Regions from separate parts of the Lactobacillus sp. M0403 genome, predicted to be linked through region 2. Evidence: predicted binding sites of a transcription regulator. Region 2 holds the regulator's gene; the other holds the start of a gene.
What was found. The regulator Rex, encoded in region 2, represses fermentation and respiration genes when NADH is low (regulators of the CRP and FNR family bind a similar motif). The targets are predictions, from matches to a motif close to TTGTGAANTANTTCACAA.
Positions count from the first base shown of each region.

Region 1 (15,349 bases), on a different contig from region 2:
TACTTGCATTTTGATCCTCTTTAATTAGTTCAATTCGATACCTTCTAGAACTTCTTGCATTTTATCAGCAGAATTAACCATTTTAGCTAATTCCTTATCTGATAGCTTAGTTTCAATCACATGACTAATTCCAGTACCATCAATCACTGTTGGAGTACCCAAATATAAGTCATGTTTAATACCATATTCACCATTTATAGGTGCTGATAGCGGTAAGACGATTGCTTTATTTTCCAAAATTGCACTAACTATTTTTGCTAGCATCATTGCAATGCCATAAAAGGTTGCCCCTTTACTTTTAATAATTTCCCCACCTTTCTGACGTATGTCACTTTCAATATTAGATAAATCTGAAAAATTAAGTTCATTATATTCGCTTAATGGTTTACCATCAACTACTGTTTCATCAAAGTTCTCAAATGAAGTGTCACCATGTTCGCCTAGCACAATGGAGTTAACGCTTTCCACAGATAAATTTAATTTTTTTGCCAGTTCTACTTTTAATCGAGCAGAGTCAAGCGATGTACCTGTACCAATAACTTTGTTCTTAGGAAAACCAGAAAGTTTTTGTGTCAAGGTCGTCAGTATATCAACTGGATTGGCAGAAACAACAAATATTCCATTAAATCCAGATTCTACGACTGGCTGAATAATACTTTTCAAAATTTTAACGTTCTTATTGACTAAATCTAATCTAGTCTCACCTGGTTTACGTGGTATACCAGCTGTAATAACTACAACATCAGCATCCTTTGCATCCGCATACTCACCTGCATGAATATTGCATGAACCAACAAATGGGGTAATGTCTTCAAGATCCATTGAATCGCCAATTGGTCTCTCCTTTACAACATCCGTAATTACTAATTCGTCAACTTGGGTACTTAGTAAAAGGTCATTTGCAAAAGTTGAACCAACTGCTCCATCACCAACGAGTAAAACTTTTCTTGACATAATTTAAAATCCTTTCAATTCTGGGTATGTAATCCTTTACAAAACATATTATAAATAAAGCCCCTCCTTTTTGCAATATTTTAAAAAAGTAATTTATTTTTTAAATTTATAAAAATGAAAGAGCTTTTTTATTTTTAAATAAAAAAATGCTTAGCATTAGGCTAAGCACTTTTTGGTTTAAATAAACTATTTATTATTTCTTACATAATCAGTCATCTGCATACCTGCTTGACGGCCAAAAATTACTGTTTCAGCAATTGAATTTCCACCAATTCGGTTATTACCATGAAGCCCACCGGAAACTTCACCAGCTGCATATAGGCCCGGAATCACATTACCGTCAGTATCTAAGACCTCAGTCTTCGGAGTGATATGAATTCCGCCCATGGTGTAGTGAATGGCAGGGTTAATGTGAATAGCAAAGAAAGGTCCCTTGGTAATTGAGCGATCCATTCCAGTAGTTCTGCCAAATTGAGCGTCATTCTTTTGATTAATAGCATCATTCCAAGTATCGACAGTTGCCTGAAGATTATCACCATCAACATCAATTGCTTGCGCAACTTCTTGTAATGTATCTCCATGGCTAACCAGACCAACATGATCATAAAATTCGACTGCAGTAAAGTTTTCTCTGATACCTTGATCAAATATTAGATATGCTCCACCTTCATGCAAATCATTTATTGCATTGGAAACAATTTTTCTAGTATTCATTTCGTTAACAAACCTTTTACCAGATTTATTAACCAAAATTGCTCCTTCACCACGTAAGCCTTCACCAATTAAATACACGTGATCAGTATCGGTCTGTGCAGTTGGATGAACTTGAATAAAGTCCATTTGTTCAAGCTGTGCATCAACTTCTTCAGCTAGTTTTAAGCCATCGCCTGTTGCTCCAGGCTGATTAGTAGTTTTAAAATCAACCAAATCAGGACGATACTTTTTGATAAGTTCTTTAGAAGAACCAAAACCACCACTTGCTAGTAAAATTGCCTTAGCATTTACTGTTTTAGTACCCGCAGGTGTTTCAACTTCAACACCAGTAACTCTTTGCTTATCAGCACGGATCAGTTTCGTCACTTTAGTATTGTTAAACACAGGAATATTTTCTTTTTGAATCTGTTCAAGCGCACCTGATACAAGATAATTACCTACTGGAGCCATTGAAGCGGGACGATGAGCTCTCTTTTTACTCATTCCACCTGTAATTGTCAGATTAGTTAATTCAATTCCATGATCACTTAACCAATCAATTGCTAAAGCTGAGTGATCAACAAAATAGCGAAGTAGTTCTGGATCGTTCAAACGTCCCCCACCCTTTAACGTTTCCTCATAAAAGTCTTCTTTGTTATCAATGATACCTTCATTGATTTGAACAAGACTTTCAGAAGCATTCATTCCAGATGAAGCCCGATTAGTGTTACCACCAAGTTCAGGGTTTTTCTCAAAAACGGCTACTTTTAATCCTAATTCATTTGCTTGAATTGCAGCAGTGAGTCCTGCTCCACCCGCGCCAATAATTACAGCATCGTACTCATTGGCAATCTCAGAACTATCATTGGGTGTAAAAACAAATTTAGCCATCAAATTCCTCCTGTAAATTTAATCTTCTGGTTCTGTTCGATCAATATTAGTCATTTGCATGTAATCCATCCATTGATCGTATTGTTCCTCTGTTAACTCGCCACTCTTCAAAGCTGCTTCTTTAAGCGTTGTTCCTTCTTTATCTGCAGCTTGTGCAATTTTAGCCGCAGCATGATAACCAATATGAGGTGACAATGCAGTAACTGTCATCAATGAATTTTCTAGTAATTCATCCATCTTTTCTGAGTTAACTGTTAAACCAGAAATCATCTTATCAGCAAAGCCTTCAATTGTACCTGTCAAAATATCGCATGAATCCAAAAAGGCAGCAATCATGACAGTTTTAAAGACATTCATTTCGAAGTTTCCTTGTGAAGCAGCGAAAGTGATTGTTGTATCATTACCAAAAACTTTAGCAGCAGCCATGGTCACTGCTTCAGCTTGAGTTGGGTTAACTTTACCAGGCATAATTGAAGAACCTGGTTCGTTAGCAGGAATGTTTAATTCATGATAAGCAGCTCTTGGACCCGAAGCTAAGAAGCGAATATCTTGCGCAATTTTAAACATATCTGCTGCTAGAGTCTTTAATGCTCCATGAACAACATCAATACCAGAATGATGAGCTAAGCCCCAGAATTTGTTGGTCTTAACTTTGAACTCATGACCGTAAACTTCGGATAATTTAGCAACAATTTTTTCTGTCATACCTGGAGCAGCATTCAGTCCAGTACCAACAGCCGTACCACCAATTGCTAATTCATATAAAGTAGGTTTTAACTCTTGAATGTATGATAAGTCATGTTTCAGAGCAGAAATATAGCCAGAGACTTCTTGACCAAAGGTAATCGGAGTTGCATCTTGCAAGTGCGTACGTCCTACCTTTACAGTTTTCCAGTATTTATCTTGCTTAATCTTTAATTCGTCAATTAAATGCTGAATAGCTGGCTCTAACTTATCAAGTGCTTCAACTGCAACGATATTCATTGCAGTAGGATAAGTGTCATTAGAAGATTGTCCACGGTTAACATCATCGTTTGGTAAAATATTTAAGCCAGGGTGTAATTTATTAGCTAAATTGGCAACAACTTCATTAACATTCATATTGCTTTGAGTACCAGAACCCGTTTGTAATACGTGAAGTGGAAAATCTCTGCGCAAATCTTCATCACTTAATTGTAAAAGATGATCAACTGCATCTTCAATTGCTGCACCTTTTTCTTCTGGTTCATCGCCTACTTCTACATTTGACTCAGCAGCAGCCTTTTTCAGGTTTAAAAATGCACGAATAATTGCCAGCGGCATGAGTTCTCCACTTGGAAAGTTATTTCGACTTCTTTCTGTTTGGGGTCCCCATAATGCGTCCTTAGGAATTTTTACAGGACCAATAGTGTCACTTTCAACACGGTATTCTTCTTCGCTCATTTGCTTCTCCTTTTTAACTTATATTTCTATTCTAACTGAAAAATATTTCTTTCGCGACCTCACTATTTATGATACGCGTTATTTAATTTTTGTTCAATATTTTTCAAATTAAAGTGCTATCATTTTAATTATTTAAAAAGTGCATAAAAACAAAAAAGGCACCTTTCTCTAGTTGCCTTTTAATAGTTTTATATTCGGATTGTTTCCGCATTGATAGCCACAATCACAGTTGAAAGCGACATTAAGATTGCGCCAACTGCTGGTGGAAGAAGAATTCCAATTGGAGCTAAAACACCTGCAGCAAGTGGTAAGGCTATAATGTTATAGCCTGCTCCCCACCATAAATTTTCAACTGTCTTTTTCTGTGTGTTTTTAGCTAGCTTTAAAAAATTGATGATATCAATTGGATTACTATTAACCAAAACGACATCAGCGGAATCAATTGCAACATCAGTTCCTGTACCAATAGCCACACCGATATCAGCTTTTGCTAAGCTAGGAGCGTCGTTAATTCCATCTCCTACCATCATTACCTTATTGCCATTAGCTTGATACTTTCCGATAATTTTTTGTTTATCTTCTGGCAAAAGCCCTGAGTAAACTTCTGTAATTCCCAGTTTTTCTGCAATACTATCCGCAACATTTTCATTATCACCAGTTAACATTACTGGAATAATGTTTTGGGCTTTAAGTTCTTTAATTAGTGAAATTGCTGTTTTCTTGACTTGATCACCAACTGCAACATACCCGAGCAGATTGGAATCCTGTAAAAGATAGCTTACCGTATAATCAGCAGCAGATATTTTAGGAAAATTATTAACTAAAGAACGAGCGGTTTTTTCATTGACTAATTGATAATCCTTGCCATTAATTGTTCCAGTAACACCTTTACCCGAAACAGTTTTGCTATTTGATAACGGTAAAAGACTGATTTTATTTTCATCGGCAAATTGCAAGATACTCTTTGCAATTGGATGCGTTGAATCTTGTTCAAGCGAGGCAATTAATCTTAATACACCTTCCTTATTGATTGTTTGGTTTAGTGTATCAAACTGACGAACCTGAAATTTTCCTTCAGTCAGTGTACCCGTCTTATCCATTACAACATATTTAATTTTTTGACTAATACCAATTACATTGCGGTTTCGAATCAACAGTCCATTTTTTGCACCAATTGACATGCTTTTTGCATTTACAAGGGGAATAGCTAAACCTAATGCATGTGGGCAGGCAATGACTAGCACTGTAACCATCCGCTCCAGTCCGTTACTTATTCCTTTTAAACTAGTCCAGACAATTAGAGCAATGACACCAATAATTAGTGCTGCATAAAACAACCAACCGGACACGCGATCTGCTAAATTCTGTAAATTAGATTTATTCATTTGCGATGACTGAACTAACTTGTTTACGTTTGCCAAAAAGCCTGAGTTAGCTGAACTGGATACCTTAACTACAATTGTGCCGGAACCATTGATTGAACCACCGATCACTTTATCATTAACTTTGCGTGTTACACTTTGTGATTCACCTGTAACCAAGGATTCATTAATATCGCTGGAACCATTAATGATAATTCCGTCTAATGGTATGCTCTCACTTGGTTTAACTAAAACAATTGCATCCTTTTGTACACCGTTAATTGAAACATCTTTTGTCTGACCATTATCTTGAAGATGGACCTTATCTGGTAATAATTTAGCTAGGTCATTTACTGAACTATTTGCACTCATCATGGAAGACATTTCAATCCAATGACCTAATAACATAATTAAAATTAGGGTTGCCAACTCCCAGAAAAAGTCCATTACCTGATTTTGATTATGTAAGATATTGTTTTCAACAAAAGCATAGATACTATAAACATACGCCGTAACAATACCAAGGGAGATTAATGTCATCATTTCAGGTCTTTTTGCTTTTAACTCATAAAAAGCACCTTTTAAAAATGGTTCGCCACCATAAAAGAATAGGATAGTTGCAAAAAGAGCTACTATCCATTCAGAACCGTTAAAAGAAAATTGAAAAGGCAAACTAATTCCCATTGCTGGTGATAAAAACAGTATCGGTAATGCAAGCACTAGAGAAATCCAAAATTTTTGTTTCAGATTTCCCATGTCCATCATCTGATTTCCGTGCATCATCATGTTTCCACCACTCATTTGCATTGATGAGTGGTGCATTTTTGTCCCAGACTGAGCACTTTTATTTTTACCTTGATTGCCCATGTTCATATCGTTCAAAATAATCAGCCCCCACTTCTTTTTACATCAATTTAATTAACTCTTTAAGTTAAATCTACTTTTATCAAGCAGTGATGTCAAAGAAGAGGCTCTAAAAGTTAAACTATATGAATGGTTAAGCATCTTGCAATTTAGCTTTGTGATAAAAGTGAACAGCAAAACCAATTGCCAGCCCAAGAACAGTTGGAATAACCCAATCCATACCAATGTCTGAAAATGGTAAGAAACGATATTGAATCGATTTTAGTGCTAATGCCCAGCCCTGTTGACTAATTGCTGGAGGAAATGACGCAAGCATATCAAAAACAGCTGGAATTAGTGTTAACCCAACTCCCCAATAATAAACAACTGGATCATGATCAAAAAGAGTACCTGAAATTGACAAAATGATTAAAACCATTGCAATTGGATATAAAAACATCAACATTGGTGTGGACCAAGCAATAATCGTATCTAAGCCAAAGTTAGCCGTGATAAAGGAAACAAATGTCATGATAGCAAGCCATGCATGATAACTAATCTTTTTGAAACTACGGTGAAAGTCTTGCGCAAATGCTGCAATTAAACCAACAGCAGTAGTCAAACATGTGAGTGTAACTAGAGTTGCAAGAAGTGCATGGCCAACATCCCCTAAATAATAAGTAACGATTTGATTAAACGTTGTTCCACCCTCGGGTGCAATTTTAAAGTGATTTAATGTAGTTGCACCTAACCAAATTAAGCCGATATAGATAACCCCGATCGCACTTGTAGCAATCACACCCGCTCTCGCGGTTACCTTAGCATTACTCTTAGCAGATGTCTTACCTAATTGATTAACGGCAGACACAATCGTATAACCAAAAGCAAGACCAGCTAAAGCATCCATTGTGTTGTATCCTTGCAGGAAACCGTTAAAAAATGGCATTGTTTGATAAGCTGCCGTAGCACTTTGATTTTTAGCTGCGCCCATTGGCGAATGAGCTGCAAGTAAAAATACCGAGAATAATAAGACTAGAAACAGTGGGTTTAAAACTTTTCCAATACTGCTTAAAATGGTTGATTGCTTATATGCAATGATAAAAGCTAAAATAAAGAAAATAGCCGAAAAAATTAATAAACTAATTTTCGCATATTTTTGTGGCAGCACTGGTGCTAACCCGACCGAAAATGAAATGCTTGCAGTACGTGGTGTTGCAAATAATGGTCCTAGCGTCAAATGAATTAAAACCATAAAAATCAATGCAAATTTAGGTCCTAAGGGCTTTCCAATATCATAAACACCTTTAGCATGACTAGCACTAATCGCTAAGACAGCCAGTAAGGGCAACAAAACTGCTGTCACTAAAAAGCCAAAAGTTGCCATCCCCCAATTTGCTCCAGATAATTGGCCTAAATGGATTGGAAAAATTAAGTTTCCAGCCCCAAAAAACAAACCAAACAATAAAGAGGCGACTACTAAGTATTCCTTCCAACTTAATGGCTTTTTATTAATATCGTCTTTAAATTCTTCCATTTTACTCTCCTACCTTTTCATATTTCTGTATGTCTTCAATAGATGCCTACTTTAAAAAATACTTTTCATTTCTCTCACTTTCTAGCATGTACTTTAGCTTTGAACTTTGTAAAAACCAATAAAAAAAGCACCCTGATTTTCATCAAGGGTGCTTTAGCACGGTACCACCTATTTTACCAACGAACAAAATGTCGTTAGGTCACTTCACGTACGGCATAACTGCGATACGCTAACACGATAATGGGTGTCACCAATATTAGCTACTAAAATTCACCATATAGCTCAAAGTTACTTTCAGACTACTCTCACGGTTCATTTTCAGCAAACAGAACTCTCTAATACGCTTTAAATAATCTTACTCTTCTTTTCATTGCTTTTTATATTAATTATATTTTAATTATTGTCTTATTTTTTGTCAATAATTTTTTTGTTTAGCTCACGATTTTCGTCCCGTGCATTTGATCAACATCGAGCTCTCTAGCTACTTTAGCTATGTTTTGAGCAGTTATTCCACCGCCAGGAAGAATTTCAATTTTATTTTTAGCCCAATTAATAATTTCTTTTAAGTGAGGGTAATTATCGGAAATAGTTTGCTCTAAACTGCCCCCGTGCGTCAAAATGCGTTTAACTTTTTTAGAGCTTAACCAATCAATAGCATTTTGTTGCTGATTCTCAGCTATCTCGTCAAAAGCCATGTGCATCACAACTTCCAAATCTAGGATATGAGCCAGTTGAATCAATTTATTCATATTTTCTTGATCCAGATCACCATTCATATCAATACACCCAAAAGTAACACCATCTGCTCCTAGCAGTGAGGCCATTTCAATATCTGAAAGCATAATGGCTATTTCATCTTTTGTATAAACAAAATTACCTGCTCTAGGTCTAATCATTACCACCACTGGGATATTCAAGTTATGCGCATATTCCACGACTTTTTTAGTTACTCCAAATGAGGGTGTCGTACCACCAGCAGCCAAATCATTATTAAGTTCAATTCGGTTGGCTCCTGCAGCAATCACTTTTGGTACATTAGTAAAATTTTCAACGCAAGCTTCTTTTAACATTCTCTATCTTTTTCCTTATAGCTTAGTCAATTGTTGACTCTGTTCTTTTTTGGTAATCTGCCAACCATTTTTTGGTCATTGGGAAAATTTTAGTCATATCTTTTGCCGTCGGTTGAGCAATCATGATTTTTACGTCATGCTCATTATCAGAAACACAAAAAGCAAACTCAACATTTGTTGCAACTCCCCATTCTCCTTTAGAGTTTAAGGCAATCAACGAAATAGCATCACAACTTCCATAACGATCCTTTAAAGTTTTAGCAAAAGAAAACAGTGCCTGATCACATGCATCTTGAGGTGACTGTCCCTCGGCCATTTTACGAACAATCTCGTAGGACAAGCATCCCTTCATAATATCCTCACCTAGTCCAGTTGCTGCTGCAGCACCAACTTGGCTATCAGCATAAAAACCTGATCCAGATAAAGGTGAGTCTCCAATACGCCCATCTTTTTTCATAAATAAACCAGATGTAGATGTTGCGGCTGCCATCGAGCCTTGCTGATCAAGCGTTACCGCACCAACTGTATCGTGGCCATCATAGGCACGGAGTTGCTCCTGTTGATTAACATTTAGACGCTCTTGCCATTCTTTTTTGGCTTTTTCGGTTAGCATATTTGTCATTTCAAAACCATTTTTGGCAGCAAACTTCGTTGCGCCATCACCGACTAAGAAACTATTAGTTTTATTTTCACTTAATTTCCGCGCCACTGAAACGGCATTTTTAACATTTTCTATTGAAGCAACTGATCCTTGCGCAAATGTATCGCCATCCATAAAGCCTGCATCCATTTGCACTATACCCTCTTCATTCGGCAAACCGCCAAAACCAACAGATTTGTAGTGTTCATTGTTTTCTACAACATTAATTAATTTTTCAACTGCATCTCCAGCATTAATTCCTTTATCTAAAAGTACACTAGCTTCACTTAAGCCATCAAATGACATTCTCCAGGTTGATATTGCTGCCCAGGTCATAATTTTTCCTTCCCTTACCATTTCTTATCGTTAATCTTATACTAGGCCTAAAATTGTGACAAGCACTTACAGAATACAAAACCAAAGTAAAAAGATTCTAAGCATCTTATACCAGAAGTTTAGAATCTTTTTAATTACCACATTCCAATTACTTTAGTCCAAATCAAACCGCCACCAAGCCAAATGACGTTTAATATTACACCAATGATCGCACTCAACTTCCACCAATCTTTATTTGATACATAACCAGTTGAAGAAAGAAGTGCTGCGGGACCAGCTGAATAACTTGAAGTCGATAGGTAAAGTGAGCCATCTAAAGCAAGCATTAATGCAGCCATAACAGGTGGAACACCGGCTCCGATTGCAATCGACAAAAAGCCAGCGTATAGTGCTGAAATTTGTGTAGAAACACTTGGGAACAAATAGTGTAGATAAAAGTAGGCTAAAAATAGAATTACTAAAACTACAATCCAGTTCATTCCGTGTAAGGCACTGCCCAATGTTTTTGAGAACCATGGGAAGAAACCAAGAGTCATTAGCTTTTGTGACATTAACATGATAATTGACAACCATGTGAGAATATTCCAAGCAAAGCTTTGGCCTAGAATGTCTTTAACATTAATTACTCCAGAAATTAGCAAGAGCGCAACTGCAATAAAACTTACCAATGTTGCATCGATACCAAACTCTGGACCAACTAACCATAATGCAACAGAAAGGATGAAGACTATACCCATTATTTTTTCTGCTGTGGTCATTTTCCCAAGTTCTTTTAACTTAGTGTCTGCCCAATTATGTGCATTAGGGGTTTCTTTAATTTTGGGAGGATAAATTTTGTACAGAATAAACGGAACAAGAAGCAATGAAATTAACCCAGGTACAATTGCTGCTAAAAACCATTGCATCCATGAAATCGAAACATTTTGCGTTTTAGCAATTCCTAAAGCAACCATGTTTCCTGCTAAGCCAGTTAAAAACATTGTCGAGGTTACAATATTTACTTCGTACTCGTTAAATACTAAATATGAACCCATATCACGCTGTGTACCTTTTTTAGGATCAGATCCCATTTCCTTAGAAAGATTGTCAATAATTGGGTACATAATTCCATTAACCCGAGCGTTGTTACTTGGTATACCTATAGCTAAAACGGTTTCCACCAAGGATAAGGCATATGCCAAGCCTAGTGTTTTCTTACCAAAGGTTTTGACGAAAAAGTAAGCAATTCGTTTACCTAAACCCGACTTAATAAATCCAGCTGCCATAAACATACACATTGCAACCATCCAGGCAGTAGAATTTCCGAAACCTGCTGTGACTTCTTCCATTTTAAAAATACCAGTTAAGGTAGCAATAACAATTGCAATGATTGTTGTTGCCATCATTGGTAATGGCTTAGTCACACAGGCGACAATTGTTCCAATAAAAATAGCAAAGAGGTGCCATGCTTGTACACTGATAGCAGCAGGCTTTAAGGGTGTAAAAAGCCACAGACCTATCCCTATTACAAGTGGTAAAATCCACTTTTTCCATTCAAACTTATCTAACATATTTTTTCTCCTTAACAATTTTATTTTGCTTTACTAATTGCAGCCTTAACGGCATTCTTTAAGGCTTGAGTAGTAGTTGAAGCTCCAGAAACGGCGTCAACTTCGACTGAGTTTTGCTCTACCATTTCTTGTGGAACACGCTTAATTGCAACTGCGCCTATTCCTTCAGTTTCGTGATTTTCTAGGACTTCAACATTTTTAATTGTTTGGTTTTCATATGTGACGCGAACTAAAACACGACCGCCAATACCTGCCTCTGAAGAACCTATATACTGATTCTCGTTTAGACTAATTTGATCTTCCTTATTTCCATCTAATAAGTCATTAATTCGTGGTACAGCATTTTCTATGGTTATCTTTTCTGTGTTCTTCGTCATTCTTGCAGCGTTTTCTCCAGCTATTTGGCCAAAAATCAAGCACTCAGCAAGGTTGCCACCTCCTTGATAGCGATTGGCACAAATGCCACCTAGTTCACCAGCAGAATAAAGCCGTTTGATAGGTTGACCATCAATCCCAAGAACTTGAGCTTTTTGATTATGCTCTGGACCACCTTGAGTATTCAAAACAGCTGGAGCCAGCTTAATTGCATAAATTTTTCCTGTTAAATCAAAGCATTCCATACTTTCTGACGCACGATTAAATTCCAAGTCTATGCCTTCTTTAGCAAATTGATTGAATTTCTCGATGGTTTTTCCCAAGTTTTCTGAAGGTACTTCAATCGCGGACGCTAATTTATCGACAGACTCAGCTTGAATTACTTTTTCAAAGAAAGTTTGATACTTTAGCTTGCCAGTTTCTTTTTCTTTTATGAATTTATCATATTGCTTCTGGTCAAAAACAAGCCACGCATTATCAAAAGCATGGGGCAATAAGTACTCGCCATGTTCATATATATGTCCATGACGATATTTGGCATCTTCCCTCATAAAGCGACTGCCATCATTAGCGACCGCAAAAATAGAACCAGACTTAACATTTTGCCAACCACTAATTTGACGTCCACGTTCATTCTCGCCTTCGGCAATGACATAGCTAGGAACAATACCAAGAGACTCATAATTACTCATGTGCCACATCTTTGCCCCTACATCAGCAGCCATTTTAATACCATCACCATTATTGTATAGCGTTCCTAATGGAGTTAATTTTTTGACATGTAGGTAATCTTGCTGCATTTGTGTATTGTTTTCGAAACCTCCAGTAGCAAGAATAACTGCCTGTTTAGCATGAATGTAATAGTCTTTATGATTGCGACTAACGATGACACCAGTAATTTCGTTATCGTTGGGATTTTGGATAAGTTCCTTAGCTCTAGAATTTAGCCAAACGTCAATTTGCTCTGAACGTTCCATAACTTTTTTCCGAATTTCCTGCCATAGCCCAGCGTCAAAGTCGCGATTATGAACTAAAGCAAAATCAAATGTTTCCGCACCAGAAAATTCAGGATACTCACAAAGTTTGTTTTTCTTAGCTAAATGATCTCCTAGCTGATAATCTTGTGACCAAATAAAGGGTTTAATTCCTAAATACTTTTCGAAATATTCAGGCATTTTAGTAAAGCCATCAAGGTATACTTGCATTGTTTCTTTATCAACTTTAAAAGGTTTTGCTAACTGGTCGTAGTAGTCGCCAATCTTCTGGCGATCGTGTGCCATTGCCACATGTTGAGCAGAATAACGAGTATTTCCTCCTTCATGTCCATATGGTGCAGCATCAACTAGTAAAACACTCGCTCCTTGATCAGCTGCAAAACGAGCTGCTGTTCCACCGGCACCACCAAAACCTAAGACAATAACATCATAATTTCCGTTCCACTTAATTTCTTCATTACTTTTCATTTTTTATTCTTCTTTATTTTCCTTAGCATTGGCAATAGCTTTGTCTACCGCCTCTTTAAATGCCGCACTTGTTGTACTTGCTCCACTTATTACATCAACATTTGTAGTCTGATTCTGCATCATTTCTTTTATAAGTAGAGGAATTGCTTTTCCACCCAAAGAAGGTGTCTCATGCTCTTGAAGGGTTTCAATTTGAGCTATTCTGCCCTTTGCCATAGTAACTCGAACCACAATTGGTAAATCATTGATACCGTTAGTACTAATACCAATACCTTGGTTTTCTTTTATTGCATAATCATTTGTTGAAATATGAGCATCTGATTCTAAATCAGGCTTTTCGGATGCACTTGTTGAGACAGTAAAAGTTAGAGATTGTCTCTTAGGCCAAGCTGCATTTTCACCTGCAATTTTGCCTGATATAAGTAAGTCAGCAATACTGTTAGCACCAATATATTTAGTAGCAAAAATGTCACCCAATTCACCGGCTTCATACAAATGCGGAATAACATTATTTTCTAAGTCCAATACTTCACATTTCTCATTGCGGCGTGCACCGCCATGTGTGTGTAAAATGTTATGACGAATAGGAATTGCATAATATGGTCCATCACTAAAAGCACGCATTGTTTGAATATTTCGGTTTAGAAACATGTCGCGCTTTGGTTCGCTGACTAAAAAGTTAAAATCTTCGACTGCTTCTTTTAGTTTTGGCGCTTTGATTTTTGCAGCTAACTCTTCAATTGACTTTGCTTTAATAGCATGAGCTATGAGTTCCTTAATCTGATCAGCATTTGCAGATTTATCATTTGCCAGTTGATTGAACTGCATTTGGTCCATAACAATATGTGGGTGATTTTGGTTCGGTAACATAATCCAGTTACCGTGGTTATATTTATAACCATGACGATCTTCTTCGTCCTCGCGGTAATACCTGGTACCATCATCACCAGCTACGAAAATACTACCGTTAAATAGACTTTTCCAATTGATCATGTAGGCGAACTTTTCTCGTGGTAGCCCCTCATTTAGTGAAAATCCATGTGAATCGTAATTAGACATATGCCAAAGTCGTGCCCCAACTTCAACAGCTAAATCAATTCCTTTTCCTCTGTTATATAAAGTGCCAATTGGAGCTAAAGAACCTTGTCCCAAAAAATTCTGAATCATGTCCTGATTGTTTTCAAAGCCACCACACGATAGAACTACACCATTTTTGGCAGCAATATTTCTATTAATTCCTTGATGCTTAATTTGCACACCTAAAATCGTCTTAGTTTCAGGATCTTGAATTAAGTGCTCTGCCGGACTTTCAAACCAAATATCAATCTTGTCTAAGCGATCATATACTTTTTCCCGTAACAGTTTCCAAAATCCGCCATTATACATGCCAGTTGTCATGCTTTGTGAACGCATAGTATCTGCATGCTGATATTCTGGATATTCTCCCTTTGGTCTTCTTCCGGTATATTGTGCTTCAATCCCAAAGTATTTTTTCGAATACTCTTTCATTTGTAAAACATTATTTACAAATGTGTCTAAACCTTTTGGATCATACTTAAATGGGTAATATGTCTCTTTATAATACTCACGAAGATCGTTAAAATTATCACTCCAAGCAAAGGCACCTCCAGCGTAGCGTGTATTACCACCCTCTTGGCCTTCAGGAGCTGAGTCGATCAGTAAAACATGTGCATTATTATCTGCAGCAAATCTAGCCGCACCCGCACCTGCTCCTCCAAAACCGATAACGATTACATCATAAATGGCATCCCACTTAATAGCCGAGTCATAAATCATGTACTTACCTGCTCTTTCTAATAAATTCTTTACTTGGAAATATATTCTTAATAAAAAACCAAGTCCAATTTATTTTTAAGATGATTTTGAGCAAATAAATCAATTAAAGTAAGCGCCCGATAAGGAATAATTGCAATTTCTTCTTAAGTTTAATATAATCAAAAAAGATGGGATTATAAAAGTTATTGATTAATAGTAGGAGATAAATATGAACGAAAAAGATCTTCTATACTTTTGTAAATTAGTAGAAACGGGTAATTATACAGCTACTGCTGCCCTCTTTGATGTAACCCAACCAACTATCTCAATGGCAATCAAGCGACTGTCTGATAAATTTGATGACCCGCTTATTTTGCAAAAAAATAGAAAGAGTAAAATCACTTTAACTGATGCTGGTGAGCTTCTTTATGAAAAAGCCAA
Region 1 is NZ_JACFQV010000002.1:252,814-268,162, reverse strand. It holds gene H3T48_RS03825 (RraA family protein) at 1-9, opposite strand, end outside; gene H3T48_RS03820 (L-lactate dehydrogenase) at 25-954, opposite strand; gene H3T48_RS03815 (flavocytochrome c) at 1,141-2,538, opposite strand; gene H3T48_RS03810 (class II fumarate hydratase) at 2,557-3,960, opposite strand; gene H3T48_RS03805 (copper-translocating P-type ATPase) at 4,149-6,194, opposite strand; gene brnQ (branched-chain amino acid transport system II carrier protein) at 6,319-7,698, opposite strand; T-box leader at 7,840-8,078, opposite strand; gene H3T48_RS03795 (copper homeostasis protein CutC) at 8,130-8,768, opposite strand; gene H3T48_RS03790 (N(4)-(beta-N-acetylglucosaminyl)-L-asparaginase) at 8,791-9,744, opposite strand; gene H3T48_RS03785 (DASS family sodium-coupled anion symporter) at 9,879-11,294, opposite strand; gene H3T48_RS03780 (FAD-binding protein) at 11,315-13,132, opposite strand; gene H3T48_RS03775 (FAD-binding protein) at 13,136-14,929, opposite strand; gene H3T48_RS03770 (LysR family transcriptional regulator) at 15,138-15,349, shown strand, end outside.
Region 1: the regulator Rex is predicted to act here: its motif matches at 4,050-4,067, upstream of H3T48_RS03810 (class II fumarate hydratase).

Region 2 (15,349 bases):
TTACAAGCAATTTCGCGGGTAAAAATTAGAAGATAGTTTTAAAAAGGTAGAAGTAATCTGAAATGAAAATTTTAAGCATATCAACGGCAACTAATGAGTTGAGTGTGGCTTTAAATGAAGATGAACGCTTAATAGTAGAAAAGAATGAATTGGATGAGCGGAACCACAGTGAACATCTCGATCCAATTATTGATGAAATTCTGAACAAAAATAAGCTTAAGTTAAAGGATATTGACCGTTTTGCAGTCGCAATTGGTCCAGGTTCATACACAGGTCTACGTATCGGTGTCACAACAGTGAAAATGTTTGCCAGCATTTTAAATAAAGAAGTAGTTGGCGTTTCTACTTTACAAGCTTTAGCAACCAGTTGCTCTGAAGAAGATACTTTAGTGGTGGCTGGAATTGATGCCAGAAATGACAACTTCTTTGCAGGAGCATACCTTAATGAAAATGGGCAGCCAGTTAATGTTATTCCCGATGGACATTACCACATCGATGTTTTACTTACTGCAATCAACGAGTATTTAAATGATCATAAGCCGAAAAAGCTTCTCTTTATTGGATCTGGTTTTGATAAGCAGATCGAGCAACTTGATACGCTTGAACTGCCATATTCATTTGGCTCTGCTGAGCAAAATGCAATTCATGCAGGTTTAATTGGCAAGCTTGCACTTAGTCAGGAACCAGTTGATCCTGATTTATTGTTACCAAACTATTTGAGACGGACACAAGCTGAAGTAGATTGGCATAAAAAGACGGGTAATCCGTTTGGTCCAGATAGTAATTATGTGGAAGAAGTTTAAACAGCTAGTTACGTTTCCGCATTTAACAAATGATTCAAGTGATTTTCACTTCAGGCCATTTGCCTTTAAATTGCAGCAAGAAACGCTTCAAGTAATGAAGGCAAAAACTGATGAAATCACTAATCTACTATTACTTGAAGAAAAAGTCTATAGTGGTGCGACACCATGGTCAGCTGCAATTTTTCAAGTTGAACTAATTAAAGAGGATTCACTGTATTTAGTGGTTTATCACGGTTCGAGATTAGTGGCAATGATTGGGATGCGCAAGATGAATACTGAAGCCCATGTTACTAACATAATGGTTGATCCGGAGTGGCGACACCAAGGGTTAGGTACTTACTTGATGAAACTGATGATTGACTACGCGCAAAAAGCTAACTGTAGTTTTATTAGTTTAGAAGTGCGAATTGACAATGAAAACGCCAAAAAGCTCTATCAGACTTTGGGCTTTACAGTTAAGTTAGTTCGCCCAAATTATTATCAAGATGTGCATAAAGATGGATTGAATATGGTGCTGGATTTAACAACACAAAAGAAAGGGATTGACTTTGGATAGTAAAAAAGATATCCGTATTTTGGCATATGAAAGCTCATGTGATGAGACTTCAACTTCAGTTGTCAAAAATGGTCGCGAAATTGAAAGTTTAATTGTTGCTACACAAATTAAGAGCCACCAGCGTTTTGGTGGTGTTGTGCCGGAAGTGGCAAGTCGCCACCATATTGAAGTAATCAGTCAAATTACTAAAGAAGCTTTGGCTGAAGCTAATGCTACTTGGAATGATATTGATGCCATTGCTGTAACTTATGGTCCAGGATTGGTTGGTGCGTTGCTAATTGGTGTTAGTGCTGCTAAAGCTGCTTCAATGGCAACAGGGTTACCTTTGATTGGTGTCGACCATATCATGGGTCATATTATGGCAGCACAATTAACAGATGAAATTGTTTATCCTGCATTGGCACTTCAAGTTTCTGGCGGTCATACTGAAATTGTTCTTTTGAAAGACCCAACTCATTTTGAAATTGTTGGTGACACGAGAGATGACGCTGCAGGGGAAGCATACGACAAGATTGGCCGCGTTCTTGGTGTTAATTATCCTGCTGGTAAAACTATTGATGAATGGGCACATCAGGGTAAAGATACATTCAATTTTCCACGTGCAATGATGGAAGACGACGATTATGATTTTTCTTTTTCTGGACTAAAGAGTGCGTTTATTAACACCTGTCACCATGCGGATCAGATTCATCAAGAATTAAATAAATATGATTTGGCGGCTAGTTTTCAAGCTGCGGTGGTTGATGTTTTAGCTCATAAAACAATCAGGGCAATCAAGCAGTATCAACCGAAAACCTTCATTATGGGTGGGGGTGTTGCTGCTAATTTAGGTTTACGTGATCGGATGGAAGCTGAAATTGCTAATCTACCAGAGAATTTAACTCCTAAAGTTATTTTGCCAAGTCTAAAATTATGTGGTGACAATGCAGCAATGATAGGTGCTGCTGCCTATAATCTCTATAACGAAGGTAAATTTTCAGATTTAACTTTAAATGCAGATCCTTCGCTCGAATTACCTTACGCAGCAGAAATGTTAAAGTAAAAACAAAAAGACTCAATTTTTAAGGTTGAGTCTTTTTGTTATGGTTAATATTCGTGATAAAAAGCAACTAATTCACCTTGATCACAAGATGAAAAGCCATTTTTCTCATAAAAGGCACGTGTCTCAGGTTCTTCCATTGTCAAAAGCACTTGTTGGCGCACGTGACGAAATTCTTTACGTACTTTATTAATCAATGTAGAGCCAATTCCCTTGTTTTGATACGCAGGTAAAACCAGTAAGTCTTGAATATAAATAATAGTCAAGCCATCACCAACGACACGAATTAAGCCGATTAGTTGATCATGATTGAATGCGCCAAGCACATAAAGTGAATTATGGACAGCTTGCTGAAGTAGTTCAGGTTTTTCTGTATATGAAGTCCAGCCTACACTTTGATACAAGTTAATTAGCTGTTTTAGATTAATATTCTTATCGGTTAAAAAATTCATTTTGTCCTCCTTAATTTATTTACAAATTAAAGAGCAATACGTAATTTCTCCATTTCATAACCTCGCTTTTTAATTAATGGTATTAGGTAACCTTCATTTTATGAAAAGTGGGTCTAAAAGACAAGATGCTTGAGAACTTAATTAGCTATTCAGCATTTAAAGTTGAAATGTTAAACTAGTTATTTATAAAACTAGTGGAGGATATATTTATGCAACACAATTATGTGGCTTTTAGCCAGGCAGATGTTTTTACCCAAATACCTTATCAGGGTAATCCGGTCGCGGTAATTATTGATGGTGACAAGTTTAGCGATGATGAAATGCAAAAAATAGCGAATTGGACCAACCTTTCGGAAACCACATTTTTATGTTCGCCAACGAATCCTGCTGCTGATTATCGTTTACGTATTTTTACTCCTAAAGAAGAACTATCCTTTGCAGGCCACCCAACGATTGGCTCAGCAAAAGTGGCATTGAATAATGGACTAAAGCCTCAGCATCCTGAATATTTAGTGCAAGAATGTGCTAAGGGATTGGTATCGGTTTATATGAAGCAAGACAAACTGTTCTTTGCCTTACCTGAACCTGAAGTAAAACCAATTCCATCAGATTTATTAGAAGCAATTGCTCAGGCTTTAGGACTCCAAAATATTGACTCAATTAAGTTAGCTAAGGTAGTTGATGTTGGAGCCGTTTGGTACACTTTATATCTTGACACGGTTGAGACTGTTCTCAGTCTAAATCCAGACGATCGCCAACTAGCGTCATTATTGCCAAAAGGCACCTCAGGTGTAACTGTTTTTGCCTTGACAGATGGAAAAACGGAAGTTGAAGTTCGGTCGTTTGCACCAGCACAGGGTGTGCATGAAGATCCTGTTTGTGGGAGTGGGAATGGTGCAGTAGCAGTTTTGGTTAAAGAAGAGCAGCTATTAGCAAAATCTCACTATCTTGCTAGCCAAGGCCAAAAATGTGGGCGCTCCGGTTTAATTGAAGTTGACTTAGATAATCAAGGTCAAATTCTAATTGGCGGACAAGCTGTTGAGTGTATTAAAGGTCAAATTACGCTACCAGAACGGTAATAAAAAGACATTGCAGGATTATGCAATGTCTTTTAGTTTATTCAAAATCATCTAATGCAGTGAGAGCTGTTTCCCAGTCATCATTTGCCTTGTCTAATTCGGTTTGAATGTCTGTTAATTTTTCTTGAAGTGGTCCAAGCTTATCAAAATTAGTAGCAATTTCAGGGTCAGCCATTTCAGTTTGAATTTCTTCTTGCTGCTTTTCAAGTTGGTCGATTTTTGCTTCAGCGGCTTCTACTTCACGTTGCAACTTCCGTTTTTGTGAATCGCGCTGCTTTTGCTCTTGATAAGAAAGCTTGTTGGCTGATTCATCAGAAGGATTTTCCATTTCTGTTGCACTTTGCTCAATAGGGGCTTCAGCCGCACTATCTACCGCTTTAGCTTTTTCATTAAGGTAATATGTGTAATCACCCTCATAAACTTTGGCATGCTGGTCTTTAACTTCAACAATTTTGTTTGATAGTTGATTGATAAAGTAGCGGTCGTGTGAAACGAACAGTAAAGTGCCATCAAACTTTTGTAAGGCTTGTTCAAGTACTTCTTTAGCTTCTAAGTCTAAGTGGTTAGTAGGCTCATCCATTAGCAAAAAGTTGTTATGCTCAAGGGATAAGACTGTCAGAGTCAGCCTAGCTTTCTGTCCACCTGATAGTTGCCCGACTGTCTTATCAATGTCTTTAGCCGTAAAAAGAAAACTTGCTAGAATTGAACGTACATCTCGTTCAGGCATCGTTTTATGGCGATCCCAAATTGTATCAAGCACTGTTTTGGTCGGATCAAGCAGTTGTAATTCTTGATCATAATAACCGATGTCAAGAGAGGCACCGTACTTGATCGAACCACTCTTTGGCTTTAATTCCTTCATGATAGTTTTAAGTAAGGTAGATTTACCAATTCCGTTAGGGCCAATCACTGCAACACGATCGCCCTTGTTAACTTGTAAGGAAATGTCTTCGACCATAGTTTTGGTTGGGTAACCAATAGTTAAGTCACGTAAAATTAATACTTCTTTTCCGGAAGGGCGTTCACTTCTAAAGTTAATTTGAACCTTGCTTTTATGTTTAGGTGGAGTGATCCGTTCCATTTTTTCTAGTTGTTTACGTCGACTTTGGGCACGCTTAGTGGTTTTAGCTCGGGCAATATTCTTTTGAATGAATTCCTCATCCTTTTTGATTTTTTCTTGTTGCCGCTCGTAAGCCTCTTCTTGTTGCATGTTGCGTAACTCACGCTCAGCAACATAGTTAGAGTAGTTTCCCTTAAAAACAGTTAGCTTACCGAATTGCAATTCAAAAATCTGGTTAGCCAAATGATCTAAAAAGTACTGGTCGTGGGAAACAACCAAGATAGCACCAGAATAGCTCTTTAGATAGGTTTCTAACCAGTCCAAAGTATCTAGATCAAGATAGTTGGTAGGCTCATCGAGCAAAAGTAGGGGTGGCTTACGTAACAACAGTTTAACGAAAGCTAATCTAGTTTTTTCACCACCCGAAAGACTACCAATTGTTTTTGTCCATGTTGATTCAGGAAAATTAAAACCATTTAGAATACTCTTAATATCAGACTGATAAGTGTAACCGCCTTGTTGTTCAAAGTTAAATTGAAGCTGATCATACTGTTTAAGCAGCTGCTTATCTTCGGGATGAGCGGCAATTTTTTCCTGCAGAGTATGAATATTCTGGCTCATTTGAATTAGCGTAGCAAAAACAGTCAACATTTCATCCCAAATGTTGTTTTCTTCGTTTAAGCCATTTTCCTGTGCAATATAACCAACGTCGATGTCTTTATTAATCGTGAATTCGCCGTGAGTAGCTTCTTCCTCACCAGTCATAATTTTTAATAGGGTAGTCTTACCAACCCCATTTGGTCCCACTAGACCAATTCGTGCATTTGAATCAATTGAAAAATTGACGTTCTTAAATAGTGTAGTAGCGCCAAATTGTTTCTCTAAGTTGTGTCCTTGTGCAATTATCATAATTTTTCACCTAAAAATTATTTTAGCATACACTGCAGTGCGATAGTGGACGGATTATTGAAGGGAGGCAAAAACAAAGTTAATGAATATTTGGTAATTATCAATTTGTTAGGGGATGTACAAATGAGTTTTCACTAAGTCAAAATTTTTTTGGAAAAACTGAAACCAGCCCCTTTTTTATTAATTCAAGATTGTGAAAAAAACATTTGCAAATGCTATCAATTTATAGGTAAAATAATACTAATTGATGAGCTAATTCACAAATAACTCTTAGGCAAAATAAGTTGGAGGCTTTTAAAATGGAAAAAATCAAAATACCGACTGCGACTGCGAAAAGATTACCGCTATATTATCGCTATTTAATTATTTTAAATGAAGCAGGTAAAGAAAAAGTCTCATCGACTGAATTATCTGAAGCTGTTCAAGTAGATAGTGCTTCAATTAGACGCGACTTTTCATATTTTGGTGCTCTGGGCAAGCGGGGCTATGGCTATGATGTAAAGAGTCTGCTTACATTTTTTAAAAAAATTCTTAATCAAGATACTCTAACTAATGTTGCCTTAGTCGGTGTTGGTAATTTAGGACATGCGCTTCTTAACTATAATTTTAAGCGGAGTAACAACATCCGTATTTCCTGTGCCTTTGATATTGACCCTAAGATTACTGGTAAAATTTTGAGCGGTGTACCAGTATATGAGATGAGCGAGTTGAAGAAGCAATTAAGTGATCAACAAATTACTATTGCCATTTTGACTGTCCCATCTGATTCTGCACAAAGAACTGCCGATGATATGGTGGAAGCAGGCATTAAGGGCATCATGAACTTTACCCCTATTCGCTTATCTGCTCCAACTGGTGTAAGAATTCAGAATGTGGACTTAGCAACTGAATTACAGACATTGATTTACTTCCTTGACTCGGATAAGGGTAAGAATAGCTAGTAATAAACCTAATAATATCAACGTTTTAAATGAATTAGCACTTTGGTGAAAAAAGTGCTAATTTTTTCTTGCTTTTTTTTTGAAAAGGGGTTATTATCATATTTGTAAGTTAGCACTTGAGTAATAGGAGTGCTAACCGACAAGTAATTAAAAATGAAAATAAAACAATAGGAGGGACAAACGTGTTACAACCAATTGGTGATCGCGTGATCGTAAAAGTTAAAGAAGAAGAAGAAAAAACTGTAGGCGGAATCGTCCTTGCTTCAAATGCAAAAGAAAAGCCAACAGAAGGTGAAGTTGTAGCAGTTGGTGAAGGTAGCTATGCTGACAACGGCGACAAGATTCCAATGTCTGTCAATAAGGGCGACGTTGTTCTTTACGACAAGTATTCTGGCACTAACGTTGAATACGAAGGCGAAAAATTCTTAGTCCTTCATGAAAAAGATATTTTAGCAATTGTTAAGTAATCTAAGGAGCGGATATTATGGCAAAAGACATTAAATTTTCAGAAAAAGCAAGACGTTCCCTATTAAAGGGTGTTGATAAATTAGCTGATACTGTTAAAGCAACTATCGGTCCTAAGGGTAGAAATGTTGTTTTGGAACAATCATACGGCAACCCAGAGATTACTAACGATGGTGTAACAATTGCTAAGTCAATTGAATTAAAAGACCACTACGAAAACATGGGTGCTAAGTTAGTAGCTGAAGCAGCACAAAAGACTAATGACATTGCCGGTGATGGTACTACTACTGCAGTTGTTTTAACTCAAGCAATCATCCGTGAAGGAATGAAGAACGTTACTGCTGGTGCTAACCCTGTAGGAGTTCGTCGTGGTATTGAAAAGGCAACTAACGCAGTTGTTGATGAATTACACAAGATCAGCCACACAGTTTCTTCGAAAGATCAAATCGCTCAAGTTGCTTCAGTTTCTTCAGCTTCAAAAGAAGTTGGTGATTTAATTGCTGACGCAATGGAAAAAGTTGGTAATGACGGCGTTATTACCATTGAAGACTCACGTGGTATCGAAACTGAATTATCTGTTGTTGAAGGTATGCAATTTGACCGTGGTTACTTATCACAATATATGGTAACTGACAACGATAAGATGGAAGCTGACTTAGACAATCCTTACGTTTTGATTACTGACAAGAAGATTTCTAACATTCAAGACATCCTACCTTTGTTGCAAGAAATCGTTCAACAAGGTAAATCATTATTGATTATTGCTGATGACGTTTCTGGTGAAGCTCTTCCAACTTTAGTGTTGAACAAGATTCGTGGTACTTTCAATGTTGTAGCCGTTAAGGCTCCTGGCTTTGGTGACCGTCGTAAGGAACAATTACAAGATATTGCTGCTCTTACTGGTGGTACAGTAATTACCGAAGACCTTGGTCTTGAATTAAAGGACACTACAATTGCTCAATTAGGTCAAGCACGTCGTATCACTGTAACTAAGGACTCAACTACTATTGTTGATGGTGCTGGTTCAGAAGATGCTATCAAAGAACGTGAAGATTCAATCAGAAAGCAAATTGCTGATACTACTTCAGACTTTGACAAGAAGAAGTTACAAGAACGTCTTGCTAAGTTAACTGGTGGTGTAGCTGTGATTCATGTCGGTGCTGCAACTGAAACCGAATTGAAAGAACGTAGATACCGTATTGAAGATGCATTGAACTCAACTCGTGCTGCTGTTGACGAAGGTTACGTAGCAGGTGGTGGTACTGCTTTAGTTGATGTTGAAGATGCTGTTAAGGGCCTTAAGGGTGATAACGCAGATGAACAAACAGGTATCAACATTGTTTTACGTGCTTTAAGTGCTCCAGTTCGCCAAATTGCTGAAAACGCTGGTGAAGATGGTTCAGTTATCTTGAACAAACTTGAAAGTCAAGATCCTGAAGTTGGTTACAACGCAGCTACTGACAAGTGGGAAAACATGGTTGAATCTGGTATTATCGACCCAACTAAGGTTACTCGTACTGCATTACAAAACGCTGCCTCAATTGCTGCTTTATTATTAACTACTGAAGCAGTTGTTGCAGAAATCCCAGAAGACAAGCCTGCAGCTGATCCTAACGCTGCTGGTGCCGGCGCTCCTGGTATGATGTAATAATTATTTTGCTGATTCAAAAGAGTCGTTCAAATGAACGACTCTTTTTTATTGCTAAGTTTTAGCTTTTCATCTTGACTTTCTCAAAAATCGTTTATGAGAAATTTGACAAAAAATGATAATAATATTAATATGTTTGCTTGTATTATATTTTTTTCACAAGAAAGGAAAGCTGATGGAATATTTATGCTTACTTGGCGTTCTAGTGATCGTTGTAGGTTTTGCCCTAGGACTAGACACAGTCGCCGTTGTTGTAATTTCTGCTTTGGTATCAGCCTTAGTATCAGGAATCGATTTTGTTTCGTTTTTACGAATTTTAGGAAAAGGATTTATTGATAATCGAATGGTTTCAATCTTTTTCTTAACTTTGCCAACAATCGGAATAATTGAGAGACACGGTCTCAAAAAGGCAGCAGTTAACTTAATTAATAAGATTAAGAACTTAACACCAGGTAGAATTTTTGATATCTATACTGCAATTCGTGAGATTGCTGCACTCTTTGGTATTTCCCTTCAAGGACAAGTTCAATTCATTGCTCCTCTAATTAATCCAATGGCGCAAGCTGCTGGAAAGGTAAATGGTGAATTGACAGAATTAGAAGTTGACCAAATTAAAGGTCGTGCTGCCGCAAGTGAAAACTTTGGTAACTTTTATGCGCAAAACCTATTTATTGGTTCTTCAAGTGTATTGCTAATTGCCAGTACAATGAAATCGCTGGGTCATCCAGTTGAAATAAACTCTATTGTTATAAACACTTTGCCAATTGCGATAATTTGTTATCTTCTATGCTTAGGTTATAACCACATCTTTGATCAAAAACTAAAGAAAGCAAAGGTAAAATAAATGGAAGCGATAATTAATAATTTCTTGTTGGCTTTTTACATTATTATTGGATTATTCTTTTTGGCTGCAGCGATTGAATCATGGCGTGACCAAACAAATCCAGCTCGTTGGGGCACAGGTTTATTCTGGCTGATTTTTGCCGCACTGTTTGCTCTAGGTCAATGGTTACCTAGTGAAGTCAGTGGTGGTTTGCTACTTGTGATTGCTCTGCTTTCACTATTTAAGCAAGTGCGTGTTGGTCATATTAAAGAGTTGAGTGAAAAAGTTGCTTCCGAAACGGTTAGTCGAATTGGCAACTGGATCTTTTTACCAAGTATTTTGCTAGCAATTGTCGCATTAGTAATTGCACAATTTACTAAACTTGGCGGTCAAGTTGGTATTGGAATTGCAGCAGTTATTTCTTTAATCGTTGCAATGATTTTAACTAAATCAAATATTAAAGTTGCTTATGAAGATACTCAGAGAATGGTGCGTTCCGTTGGATCTGCCGGAATTCTGCCACAATTATTAGCAACATTGGGAGTTGTTTTCACTGCCTCTGGTGTTGGTCAAGCAACTTCAAAAGCAATTTCTGGACTATTTCCGGTTGGTAACCATCTATTAGGTGTTATTCTATACTGTGTAGCAATGGCATTGTTTACTGCAATTATGGGTAATGCTTTTGCAGCTTTTGCGGTAATTACAGCTGGTATCGGTATTCCATTCGTGATTGCACAAGGTGGTTCTCCTGTTGTTGTGGCTGCTTTAGGTATGACTGCAGGCTATTGTGGAACTTTGCTAACACCAATGGCAGCAAACTTTAACACTTTGCCGGTTGCATTAATGGAAATGAAAGATCCACTAGGTGTAATCAAACAGCAATATCCAATTGCGTTAATTATGTTGCTTGTTCACATTATCTTGATGTACTTCTTAGCTTTTTAGTAGTTAGAAAAGAGAATGAAAATGAAAATTTTAGTAACAGGTTTTGATCCATTTGGTGATGATAAAATAAATCCTGCAATCGAAGCTGTTAAACGGTTAGACGATGAGATTGCTGGTGCACAAATTATTAAAGTTGAAATACCAACGGTTTTTGGTGATTGTGCCGATGTTGTGCATGATGCGATTGAACAACATCAACCGGATTATGTTTTAAACATTGGTCAAGCTGGCGGGCGTTATGCGCTAACTCCAGAACGAGTTGCGATTAACTTTGATGATGGCAGAATTGCTGATAACAAAGGCTATCAACCGATTGCGACACCAATTCATGAAGATGGTCAGAATGCGTACTTTACCCAATTGCCTGTTAAGGCGATGGTTAAAGCAATCCGTGAAGCTGGAATTCCTGCATTGGTTTCAACAACAGCAGGTACTTTTGTCTGCAACCACATTATGTATCAAGTTCAGTATATGATTGATAAGGAATTTCATGACCTTAAAGCTGGTTTCATGCATATTCCATTTTTACCTGAACAGGTCGTTGCAAGACCAGATACACCAAGCCTAAGTTTGGCTGATGATGTAAGAGGTATTACTGCAGCAATTACTGCTATCGTAGAAATGGACGGGAAAAAAGACCTTCAAAGCATTGAAGGTCACATTGCTTAAGACTTATTAACTAAGTTAGTAAATTGGTTTACACAATCAAATATTTGTAAAAAAAGAGATCGTTTGTTGCGGTCTTTTTTCTTTTGACAGATAGTTTAGCGTATAATGATAACAGTAACGCAAAAGAAGAAGAGGAACAAATGGCTAAAGCAAATTTAACTCCGATGATGGAGCAATATCACGAAATTAAAAAGCAATATCCCGATGCTTTTCTTTTTTATCGCGTCGGGGATTTTTATGAACTGTTTGAAGACGATGCCGTCAAGGGTGCACAGATTCTTGAACTAACTTTAACGCACCGATCAAATAAATCAGAAAACCCAGTTCCAATGGCGGGTGTTCCTCATGTTGCTGTTGATTCCTACGTGGATACTTTGGTTGAAAAGGGTTATAAAGTAGCGCTATGTGAGCAGCTTGAAGATCCTAAAGAAGCTAAAGGGATGGTCAAACGAGGTATTATTCAACTAGTTACACCAGGAACACTAATGAACGACAAGCCAAGTGAGGCTAAGGAGTCCAACTATTTAACTTCCGTTGTTACTACTAAAAACAGCTTCGGCTTGGCCTATAGTGACTTGTCGACAGGTGAAATTTATACGACACATTTAAAAACTTTTGCGGCCGTTTCAAATGAACTACTATCCTTGCGAACTAGAGAAGTTGTTTATAATGGACACTTAAGCGACCGCGACAGTGAATTTTTGCATAAAGCTAATATTACAGTTTCAGAGCCGGCTGAATTAACTGGTAATCATGCTGAAGTTTCATATGCCCAACAGAATTTAACTAATGAGGCTGAAAAAGAAGCAGTTAAGCAATTAGTTGGTTACTTGTTGCAGACACAGCGTCGCAGCTTAGCGCACTTACAGATTGCTCAAAGTTATGAAGTCAGCCAATATTTGCAAATGTCACATACTGTTCGTGACAACTTAGAACTAACTGCTTCAGCTAAAACAGGCAAAAAAATGGGCTCACTTTTTTGGGTGCTCGATAAAACTCACACTGCAATGGGTGGACGTCTTTTAAAGCAGTGGCTTGCTCGTCCACTTTTGTCGGTTAATGAACTGACTAACAGACAGGAAATGGTCCAAGCTCTCCTTGATGGCTATTTCACACGCGAAAACGTTATTGATTCGCTAAAGGGCGTCTATGATTTGGAAAGACTAACAGGACGAATTGCTTTTGGTAACGTTAACGCTCGTGAACTTTTGCAACTAGCACATTCACTTCAAGCTGTTCCCGACATTTTGACTTCATTGGCAAATTCTGATAATCCCGTGTTACAGAACTTTGCGCAAAAGATTGATCCACTAAAAGGAGTTGCTGAGTTAATTAGTTCAACCATTGTCGAACAACCACCAATTTTGACTACAGAGGGTGGCTTGATTCGTGAAGGCGTTGACAGTCAGCTAGACCGTTATCGTGATGCAATGAATAATGGTAAAAAATGGCTAACTGAGATGGAACAGACCGAGCGTCAGAAAACTGGAATTGATAATCTGAAAGTTGGCTATAATAAGGTTTTTGGCTATTATATTCAAGTCACCAATTCAAATAAGAGTAAGGTGCCATTAGATCGTTATACACGCAAGCAGACCTTAACTAATGCTGAAAGATATATCACACCAGAACTAAAAGAACACGAAAATTTGATTTTGGAAGCTCAAACCAAGTCGACAGAACTTGAATATCAATTATTCGTCAAATTACGTGAAGAAGTTAAAAAAGATATTTCTGCTTTACAAAAGTTAGGTGCGCAGATTGCTGAGCTTGACGTCTTTTGTTCGTTTGCGCAAGTGGCCGAAGAAAATAATTACTGTCGTCCAAGTTTCCATACAGATAATCAGGATGTGAAAGTTGTTCTTGGCCGTCATCCCGTTGTTGAAAAGGTTATGAAGTCAGGAAGCTATATTCCAAATGACATCAAGTTGGCAAATGATACCGATATTTATCTTATTACTGGACCAAATATGTCTGGTAAGAGTACGTACATGAGACAAATGGCTTTAATTGCAGTTATGGCTCAGGTCGGTTCATTTGTTCCAGCAGATAGCGCAGATTTGCCGATTTTTGACCAAATTTTTACAAGAATTGGTGCAGCAGACGACCTGATTTCGGGTCAAAGTACTTTTATGGTTGAGATGACCGAAGCAAATGAAGCTTTGCAAAACGCAACTAAAAGAAGTTTGGTTTTATTTGATGAAATTGGGCGTGGGACTGCGACGTATGACGGTATGGCCTTGGCAGGAGCAATTGTGCAGTACTTACATGATGAAGTTGGTGCTAAGGTTCTATTTGCAACTCACTTCCATGAATTAACTGCACTTGAGCAGACCTTACCTCGTTTGAAGAATATTCACGTTGGCGCAACTGAAGAAAATGGTAAGTTAATCTTTTTACATAAGATTTTGCCAGGTCCAGCAGATCAAAGCTATGGTATTCACGTTGCTCAATTAGCAGGATTGCCACGTAAAGTTCTTCGTCAGGCAACAAAATTACTCAATCGTTTAGAAGCACAAGGTAATGATTTGGGGCCATCTTCGGCTCAACTTGACTTATTCTCAAGTGCTACTAGTGATGAAGACGAAAATCCAGTTGAGACGGCTAATTCTGAAAACAAGTTAACAGATAAAGAAAAAGACGTTCTAGATGAAATTTCGAATCTCTATCTGGCTGACCAGACACCGCTTCAAATAATGCAACAAGTTGAAAACTGGCAAGAAGACTTAAAGGATGAGGACTAATCATGGGTCAAATTCACGAATTATCAGTCAATTTATCCAACCAAATAGCTGCTGGAGAAGTAATTGAGCGACCAGCAAGTGTAGTTAAAGAATTAGTTGAAAATGCAATTGATGCCGGTAGTTCTCGCATTCGAATTGACTTTATTGATGCTGGCTTGAAGCAAATTGTTGTTCAAGACAATGGCTCAGGTATTCCAAGTGATCAGATTGATCTTGCCTTCACCAGACATGCGACTAGTAAAATTAATAATGAACACGACTTATTTAACGTGGCAACGCTTGGATTTCGGGGAGAAGCATTGGCCTCGATTGCTGCTGTAAGTCATGTGGAAATTTTAACTAATTCGACGGGGACCATTGGAACTAAAGCGGAATTTTCTGCTGGCGTAAAGAAAAGTCAGGAAGATGCTGCGGCTACTAAGGGAACCCAAATAACCGTTAAAGATTTATTTTTTAACACACCTGCTAGATTAAAATACCTTCGTAGTCCGCGAACAGAAATTATGAAAATCGTTGATATTGTTAATCGAATTGCTCTTGGCTATCCAGAGATTTCGATTACTTTGATGAATGAAGGACGTTTATTGCTCAGAACAGCTGGCAATGATAACTTGAAGCAAACTGTTTCAAGTGTTTATGGCCGTTCAATTGCTGAAAAAATGATGCCTTTTCAGAGCAGTGATAATGATTTTGAGATTGAAGGATTAATTTCTAAGCCAGGTCTGACTAGATCAACACGTAATTTTATTTCAGTCCTACTTAACGGTCGCTATATCAATAATTTTCAATTGGCTACGGCAGTTATGGATGGCTATGGAACAAATTTGAGCGCCAAGCACTATCCAATAGCAGTGGTCAAAATAAAAGTTGATCCGTTACTTGTTGATGTCAATGTGCACCCGACGAAGCGTGAGGTTCGACTTTCAAAAGAAACTGAACTGAGTCGCTTAATTACCAACGCAATCAGCAGTGCATTATTAGCTGATGATGTTCAGGCTGATGCGATTGAAAATTTAAATTCTTCGACTGAAGAAACCAGAATTGATCAGTTAAAGTTTAATCTTAATAAGAACGTCGTTGAAACTAAAAGGCCTGAAATAACGAGTGATGAAGTTCATGAAACCCCTGCTACTGAAATTCACCAGGATCACAATCAGCAATATGTTGATTTGAATGAGCCACGTGAGGATGATCGCTATATCATTACAAAAACTTG
Region 2 is NZ_JACFQV010000007.1:63,726-79,074, forward strand. It holds gene H3T48_RS08135 (folate family ECF transporter S component) at 1-36, shown strand, start outside; gene tsaB (tRNA (adenosine(37)-N6)-threonylcarbamoyltransferase complex dimerization subunit type 1 TsaB) at 63-803, shown strand; gene rimI (ribosomal protein S18-alanine N-acetyltransferase) at 787-1,359, shown strand; gene tsaD (tRNA (adenosine(37)-N6)-threonylcarbamoyltransferase complex transferase subunit TsaD) at 1,352-2,401, shown strand; gene H3T48_RS08155 (GNAT family N-acetyltransferase) at 2,446-2,850, opposite strand; gene H3T48_RS08160 (PhzF family phenazine biosynthesis protein) at 3,060-3,929, shown strand; gene H3T48_RS08165 (ABC-F family ATP-binding cassette domain-containing protein) at 3,967-5,898, opposite strand; gene H3T48_RS08170 (redox-sensing transcriptional repressor Rex) at 6,198-6,839, shown strand; gene groES (co-chaperone GroES) at 7,022-7,306, shown strand; gene groL (chaperonin GroEL) at 7,324-8,952, shown strand; gene H3T48_RS08185 (DUF969 domain-containing protein) at 9,128-9,796, shown strand; gene H3T48_RS08190 (DUF979 domain-containing protein) at 9,797-10,720, shown strand; gene pcp (pyroglutamyl-peptidase I) at 10,742-11,389, shown strand; gene mutS (DNA mismatch repair protein MutS) at 11,554-14,133, shown strand; gene mutL (DNA mismatch repair endonuclease MutL) at 14,136-15,349, shown strand, end outside.